Regions from separate parts of the Clostridium sp. HCP1S3_C6 genome, predicted to be linked through region 2. Evidence: predicted binding sites of a transcription regulator. Region 2 holds the regulator's gene; the other holds the start of a gene.
The links. Region 2 encodes NrdR, which represses ribonucleotide reductase genes. Its sites were predicted from a motif close to CACNANATNTNGTG; they were not measured.
Positions count from the first base shown of each region.

Region 1: a site for NrdR is predicted at 2,767-2,780, ahead of ACTNAO_RS01225 (anaerobic ribonucleoside triphosphate reductase). Genes of this name have one in related genera too.

Region 1 is NZ_JBQHRN010000002.1:34,327-38,775, forward strand. It holds gene ACTNAO_RS01220 (hydratase) at 1-502, opposite strand, end outside; gene ACTNAO_RS01225 (anaerobic ribonucleoside triphosphate reductase) at 639-2,750, opposite strand; gene ACTNAO_RS01230 (DegV family protein) at 3,096-3,938, shown strand; gene ACTNAO_RS01235 (PadR family transcriptional regulator) at 3,947-4,396, shown strand; gene ACTNAO_RS01240 (hypothetical protein) at 4,424-4,449, opposite strand, start outside.
Region 2 is NZ_JBQHRN010000001.1:48,256-52,704, reverse strand. It holds gene der (ribosome biogenesis GTPase Der) at 1-525, opposite strand, end outside; gene pgeF (peptidoglycan editing factor PgeF) at 709-1,455, opposite strand; gene nrdR (transcriptional regulator NrdR) at 1,477-1,929, opposite strand; gene ACTNAO_RS00220 (YlmC/YmxH family sporulation protein) at 2,004-2,282, opposite strand; gene sigG (RNA polymerase sporulation sigma factor SigG) at 2,398-3,171, opposite strand; gene sigE (RNA polymerase sporulation sigma factor SigE) at 3,255-3,962, opposite strand; gene ACTNAO_RS00205 (sigma-E processing peptidase SpoIIGA) at 3,972-4,449, opposite strand, start outside.

The DNA.
Region 1 (4,449 bases), on a different contig from region 2:
CAAGTGCACCATAACGAGTATGACTGTCTGAACCTAAAATCATTTTTCCACAGCCTGCTAACATTTCTCTTGCAAATTGATGAATTACTGCTTGATGAGGAGGAACATAAATTCCACCATATTTTTTAGCACAAGAAAGGCCAAACATATGGTCATCTTCATTAATAGTACCACCAACAGCACATAGACTGTTATGACAGTTTGTTAATACATAAGGAACTGGGAATTTTTCAAGCCCTGATGCCCTTGCTGTTTGGATAATTCCAACGAAAGTAATATCATGAGAAGTTAACTTATCAAATTTTATTTTTAACCTATCCATGTTATCAGAAGTATTATGAGATTTTAATATTCCATATGCTATTGTATTCTTAGCAGCTTCTTCTTTACTTGGATACTTGTCCCCTAATTTGCTTTTTAAAATAGCAGCTTGATCAGCACCATCTTCGACAATCTCTCTGCCATTTAAAAGGTATGCTCCTTTTTCAAATAATTTTACCATTAATTATAATCCTCCTTAATCCATATTCTTTCAATATTTTATCATATTTTTCTACTTTGAACAATTTTTATATTAAGATCAAAAAAATAAACCTAAAATTCATAAATTAATATAAATTTTAGGTTTATTAAATTCATTAAATATAATTCTTAGTATGAGTATCAGTATGAGTTATTCTATCTTTTCTCTCATTATATTTACCAGGTCCAAATCTTTCATCCAAACTTAAATATCCAGTAACTCTTGATATTCCTTGAATATTCGTACTATTACATTTTGGGCATTTTTGTTCATGATTTAAAAGTTGAGCACCACAATCTTTACAATATCTAATGTGGAAATTTACTCCCATGTAACTTATATTAGTTTTCTTATAAGCATAATCCAATATATCCATAATTGTTTGACCTGTTGGATTATCATCAACTTCTATGTAACTTATATGACCACCATTACAAAGCTTATGATAAGGAGCCTCAATATCAATTTTTTCCTTTATTGATATTGGATAACCAACTGGCACATGAAAACTATTTGTATAATATTCTTTATCTGTTACACCTGGTATTTTACCAAAAACTTTTTGGTCTTGTTTTATAAACTTGCCAGATAATCCTTCTGCAGGAGTTGCATAACAACTCCAATTTAAATGAGTTTCTTCTGTAAGTCTATCAACATTTTCCCTAAGAAATGTAACAATTCTAAGACCAAGTTCTCTTGCTTCTTTACTTTCACCATGATGCTTTCCTATTAATGCTACTAAGGTTTCTGCAAGACCAATAAATCCAATTCCCCAAGTCCCTTGCTTTAAAATTGGTTCTATTGAATCATCTTGTGACAAGTTTTCAGAACCCTTCATTAAATATTGTCCTGCTACAAATGGTAAATCCTTAACCTTTAATCTCTTTAATACATCATATCTATGCATTAATGATTCCTTAGCTAAATCTATTCTCTTTTGAAAAATATCAAAGAATTTATCAATATTACCCTTTGCTTGTATACCTATTCTAGGCAAGTTAATTGTTGTAGGGGCAATATTTCCTCTTCCTTTACAACCAGGCTCACCATTAACATTTTTCATTATGTAAGTTCTACAACCCATTGTAGCTGGCATATATCCCTTATCATAATATTCTTTATTAAAATCAGCATCTAAATTCATAAATGTTGGATTCATTCTTCTTGCTGCGACCCTACATGCAAGTTCATATAAATAGTAATAAGGATCATTTTTCTCTCTATTTACACCTTTTTTTACTCTAAATATTATATTAGGAAATATTGGTTGCTCACCTTTTCCAAGCCCCTTTTCATATTCTTCTAAGAAAACTTGACATACAAGTGCTGCATCCTTTGAATGAGGAATTCCTATATTTACTGAACTAAATGGAACTTGAGATCCTGCTCTGCTGTGCATTGTATTTAAATTGTATACAACACCTTGCATAGCTTGATGCACTCTATTTAATAATTTTTTATGAACAAGTTCATCCATTTTTTCTTCAGCTATTCCTAGTTCTTTAAATTCATCAATTATTTCTTGCCTTGTTGGTTCTACAAATACAGCCATATCATTATCAAAATCAGGATGAGACTGACCACCAAACATATCGTTTTGTGTTGATTGTAAAAGAATGCATGAAAGTTCAGCTGCACTTTCTATTCTTTTAGGTCTTTTTATTGTTCCATATCCTGTATTAAAACCGCTTTCTAAAAGTTCTCTAGTTGGAATATGCAAACAATTAACAGTTAAGTTATAACTATCCAAATCATGATAGTATAAATCTCCAACTTCATGAGCTTTTGATAAACGCTTTGGCATAGTAGAAAGATTATGCCATTTATTAGATTCAGAAGCTATTCTTAAAAGCTTAGAACTAAAATTATTACCTACATTGGCATTATCTCTATCTGTTTCAACACCAATTTGCTTTATAGCTTTCATTAAATCTGATTTTATATCTCTTACCTTCGTTCTTTCTCTTCTGTAGTTAGAATAAGCAATAGCTACGTCTTGATGACCACTGTCCTTTAGTGCTTTTTCTACTAAATTTTGAATTTCTTCTACTGAAATTTTTGCTTTTTCAGATAATTCTATATAACTTATAACTCTTTGAACTGAATCTAGCACTTGACTTGTTCTTAAGTTTAATCCTTCTTCAGTAGCCGCCCTATTAATGGCATGAGCTATTTTGTCTGCATTAAATTGTACTTCTCTCCCATCCCTTTTAACTACATATAGCATTCCAAAATCACCACCACACAATATATAGTGTCTTAAGACACGTTCATATTATACTTCATTCCATAATATATATCAATGCCATTTTTAATTATATTTTTGTTATATATGATATTTATTATAATATTAGTCCGATTTGCTCCTTTTTTTGCATTACTTCAAAGTTGTTTATATTATTATTTAATATTGATTTTTACTTAATATTTTTTGTTTGTTAATTATATTTAATTTTACATTTTTTGTTGAATAACCCTATCAGTTCTGATATAGTTAATTATATCAATACTGATATAATTAACTATATCAATAGTGGTATGTTTAATTTAATAATCAAGGAGGCATCTTTTAATGGAAAAAATAGCACTAATAACTGATAGCGCTGCTGATTTACCAAAGGAAATAATAAATAAATATAATATAAATGTTTTACCTTTTAGAATAATATATTCTAATGGGGAATATAAAGATGGTGTAGATATAACACCAGATGAAGTATATAGTTCCTTAGAAAAAGAAATTCCAAGCACATCACTTCCAAGTATGGAAGAAATGGAAAATCTTTTTTCTACACTAGAAAAAGAAGGATATACTCATGCAATATGCATTCATATATCAAGTACCCTTTCAGGTACAGCAAATTCAATAAGACTTGTTGCAGAAAATCATCCCAATATTACATCATATATATATGATACAAAAACATTAACAGGTGCACAGGGTGATATTGTAATAGAAACTGCAAAAAGCATTGAAAATGGTTCTTCTTACGAAAATATAATAAATATGTTGCCAGAATTACGAAAAAAAGTACATTGTTTCTTTACCATTGATACCTTGTTATATTTAAAGAAAGGTGGCAGAATTGGTCGTGTTGCTGGTACTATTGGTGAATTGTTAAATCTTAAACCTATTATAGAAGTAGCAGATGACGGAATATATAATACTTATGCAAAAGCACGTGGAAGAAAACAAGCAATTAAAAAATTACATGAAATTTTAGATAATTTTTTATCTAAAGGGAAATGTAACATCGCCGTTTTACATGGTCATGCCAAAGAAGATTGTATAGATTTCTATAATTCAATAAAAGATAATCCTAATATATTAGATATTAGAACAGGAGAAATAAGCCCTTCCCTTGGAATCAATACAGGAGCAGGTCTTATAGGTCTTATTATTCAAGAGGTTTAAATTTGCTTATGGCAAGGAATAATTTAGATTACAATAACATCAAAGAAGAAGAAAAAAGATTATATAAAGAATATAAAGAAAATCTTGCAAAACTTAAAAAAGTAAAACAGGAAAGAGAAGCTGTTGGACAAATTTTCACTAAAGGTTTGCTTCCTATATATGTTCTATATATCCTAACCCTATCTCCATCAAATGGAAATGATATTTCAAAAAAAATAGGAGAAAGAACTTCTGGCTTATGGCTTCCTAGCACTGGTGGAATTTATCCACTTCTAAAAAAATTTGAAAAAGAAGGCTTTGTTGTAGGCCAGTGGGATGACCCAAAGAAAAAATTTAAAAAAATATACACTCTTACTGATAAAGGAAAGGAAGAGTTTAAAAATAAAAAAGATTTATTAAAACCAAGAATAGAAGAATCACTTAGGGTATTTGAAATAATTTATAATGATATATACTAAAAAGGCTGCCAGTTAGCAGCCCTTTTTTTATTTCTCACTTTTCTTTTTTAATA
Region 2 (4,449 bases):
ATCTTCATCCTCTTGATCTTTAGCTGATTCGTCAAAATGCTTTACCACTTCATCAAGCATATCTCCAAGCCCTAGTGCTTGTTGACCTGATATTGTAACAGGATCTCCAAGTCCTAAATTATAAAATTCCCAAGCATTATCTTCATCTTTTAAATTATCTATTTTATTTACTACTAATACTATAGGCTTTTTAGATTTTCTAAGCATATTAGCCACTTCTTCATCGGCAGCTGTAAGACCTTCTTTTCCATCAACTATAAATATAATAACATCTGCAGTTTCTATAGCAATATTAGCTTGCCTTCTCATTTGCTTTACTATAATATCTTCTCTTTCTGGTTCTATACCACCAGTATCTATTAATGTGAAATTATAGTTAAGCCATTCAGCTTCCGCATAAACTCTATCTCTTGTTACACCTGGAGTATCTTGAACTATAGATACTCTTCTTCCTACTAATTTATTAAATAAGGTAGACTTTCCAACGTTAGGTCTACCTACTATCGCAACTATTGGTTTACCCATTTTTCCCTCCAAGATTTATGTTAAAAATTTTTATAAATATACAAAATTCCACGTATACTATTATGCTATCGTACATTCAAGTTTATTTCAAGTGAAATTCTTTAATTTTTTATATTATACCTATTTATATGTATTTTTATTCAAAAGCCACAAAAATAAGCGTGCTTACACACGCTAGCTATTTTATCTCGTAAATATAAATGAAAATAATCTTCCATAATCACCATTTGTTCTTCTATAAGAATGAAGCTTAATACCTTTTGAACAATAAGTGCATTCATCTAATATAGTAATATTTTTATCATCTATATTGCACTTTTTTAAATCACTTAATATACATGCTTCCATAGACAAATTTCTTCCATTAAAAAGTTCACTTTCTAAAATATTGTTCTTTTCTTTAATAAACTTTTCTTTTAATTCTTCCGAAACTTCATAACAACATTTTTTTATATGAGGTCCTATAAAAACCTCTATATCTTGCACTTTACATGAAAATTCAGAAATCATTTTCTTTATAGTTTTTAAAGTTATTGATTTGTATGTTCCCTTCCAGCCACTATGTACAGCTGCAACTACATTCCTTGTTTTATCTACAAGTAATACTGGAGTACAATCTGCCGTAAACACTCCTACAGCTATATTTTTTTGTGAAGTTATTATAGCATCTCCTTCTTTTTCCCTAAATACAGCTTCATCCTCACCTTTATGATAAGTAAAAACATTATCAGAATGAGTTTGTCTTATATATATAAGTCCATCAAGATCAAATTCATCTTTTAATTTTTCAAGTTCTGATACTCCATCTTCTGTATGCCTATTAAAATTTCTACCATTAACTGCAGTAGAAAATATAGCTTTATAATTTTTTTTATCAAAAACAAGAAAATCTTCCTGCATAGGTATTTCATTAGCTTTTACTTTTTTCATTTTTCCTCCAATTATAAAAACTTATTTGTTTACCAGTCCTTTTATTTCTTCAAGAAAAGTATTTATATCTTTAAATTGTCTATATACAGATGCAAATCTAACATAAGAAATTTCATCTATTTCTTTTAAACTATCCATTACCATTTCGCCAATATCATTACTTGGAATTTCAGTTATCATTTTATTAGATATTTTCTTTTCTATATCAGAAGCTATCTTTTCTATTTGATTTCTTGAAACAGGTCTTTTTTGGCATGCTATAATAAGACCATTTATAATTTTTTCTTTATTGAAATTTTCTCTTGTACTATCTTTTTTTATAACTAATATTGGAATATCCTCAATTTTTTCATAAGTAGTATACCTTTTACCACATTTTAAACATTCTCTTCTTCTTCTAATTGTAGTATTATCATCAGTTGATCTAGAATCTATTACCTTACTTTCTTCATACGAACAAAAAGGGCATTTCATATTTTATCCTACCTTTCTTAATATAAATATGCTATTTATATTTATTATACATACTTTTATTTAATTATACCACATTAACTATCACATTCATTAATATTAAGCTGAAGTTCTTTAGAATCAACTATAATAACATCAACGCCAAGCTTTACAATACTCTCCCAATTTATTTCTATATCTTCAGTTTTAGAAAACCAGCCTCTATTTTCACCTGGAATTATTATAGATAAAACTTTCTTGTTATCATAATCAATCTTTATATCTTTTATAAAGCCTATTTTAGCTCCCGAATTTATGTCTATAACCTCCATACTTTTTAATGCATTAATTGAATGTAAATTACTATTTGCCTCCATCCTTATCCCTCCCTTAATATATATATGTAAATTATTAAACTTTATTACATATTATTAATTTTATAAAAAAATGCAGGTAAAATTGCTACAAACAAATTTACCTACATTTAAATTATTATACATATTTTCTCATATGACTTAAGGCACTTTTTTCAAGTCTAGATACCTGTGCCTGAGATATTCCAATTTCATTAGCAACCTCCATTTGAGTTCTCCCACTAAAAAAGCGCATATTTAAAATTAATTTTTCGCGATTTGTTAATCTTTTCATAGCTTCTCTTATAGATATACTCTTAAGCCAATTTTCATCAGTATTTTTACTATCTTTTACCTGGTCCATAACAAAAATTGCATCACCACCATCATGGTAAATTGGTTCATATAATGAAACAGGATCTTGAATTGCATCTAATGCAAATACAATCTCTTCTCTTGGAATTTTAAGTTCTTTTGATATTTCGGATATAGTAGGTTCTTTATTATAATCTTTAACATATTTATCCCTTACTACTAATGCTTTATAAGCAATATCCCTTAAAGATCTACTAACACGTATTGAATTATTATCCCTTAAATACCTTCTAATTTCACCTATAATCATAGGAACTGCATAGGTAGAAAACTTTACATTTTGACTCAAATCAAAATTGTCAATTGATTTCATTAATCCTATACATCCTACTTGAAACAAATCATCTACATTCTCTCCTCTATTATTAAACCTTTGTATAACACTTAAAACTAACCTTAAATTTCCTTTTATAAATTGTTCCCTTGCAAAATTATCTCCTTCTTTTATTTTTGATAATAACTCCCTCTTTTCTTTTTCTTTTAGCACTTTCAATTTTGAAGTATTGACCCCACATATTTCTACTTTATTAATGATCAATATATCTCAACTCCTTCAGAAGCAATTATGTATTATTCTCACAATACTAATTCTTTCCGAATAGATGTACTTTTATACTAAAACTATATCATTTTACTTATTTCTTTTTTTAATCTGCTAATTATTTTTTTCTCAAGTCTTGATATATATGATTGAGATATTCCAAGCATATCTGCCACTTCCTTTTGGGTCTTTTCTCTTTTTCCATTTAGTCCAAAACGTAACTGAACAATTTCCTTTTCCCTATCATTTAAATGTTTAAGTGCTGCAAATAAAAGTTGCTTATCAACTTCATCTTCTATAAGATTATATACAATATCATTATCTGTTCCTAATATGTCCGATAATAAAAGCTCATTACCATCCCAATCAATATTAAGAGGTTCGTAAAATGATATTTCCGCCTTAACCTTACTATTTCGTCTAAGATACATTAAAATTTCATTTTCAATACATCTAGATGCATAAGTTGCTAACTTTATTTTCTTTTCAGGGTTAAATGTATTAACAGCTTTAATAAGCCCAATAGTTCCTACTGAAATTAAATCTTCAATATTCACACCAGTATTTTCAAATTTTCTAGCAATATATACAACAAGCCTTAAATTTCTTTCAATTAATGTACTTCTTATTTTTTCATCACCAGTAGACATTTTTGACACAAGATTTTCCTCTTCTTCCTTTGATAATGGCGATGGAAGTGCATCGCTTCCCCCTACATAATATAATCCTTTTTCTCCTGTCTTTAGCTTTCCAAGCACCCTATTTAATACCATATTTAAATTAACCATTATTCCTCCTTAAATTATGCCTCTTGATAATAATGCATTATAATCCTTACAACTGCTTAATATTTGATTGTAAGGACAAATCATTGCTTGTATACTTTTCCATTTGCCATGCTCCTTTTTTATTCTTATACTATCGCTTTTATACCCTTTTAAATATCCAGAATAACCAACAGCTTTATAAGGTATGCGGTAATAATTGTTATTTATTTCTTCATTAAAACAATTAATATATTTGTCCTCAACAATAATACATGGGAGTTTTGTAACTGGTTCTACAAGACTATTTCCCGTATCTAGAAAAGCCTTAAAATTATACTTATTCTTATTAAAAGTTATTTCCACATCATATATCAAATTATCTATAATTGCTCTATCCTTAAAATATTCATAAAGAATTGAAGTAACAATATACACTATAATAAGCGAAACAAGTAAATTTATAATACTTACATCAGATTTTATTGCCTCAGAAAAGAAATTAAATTCT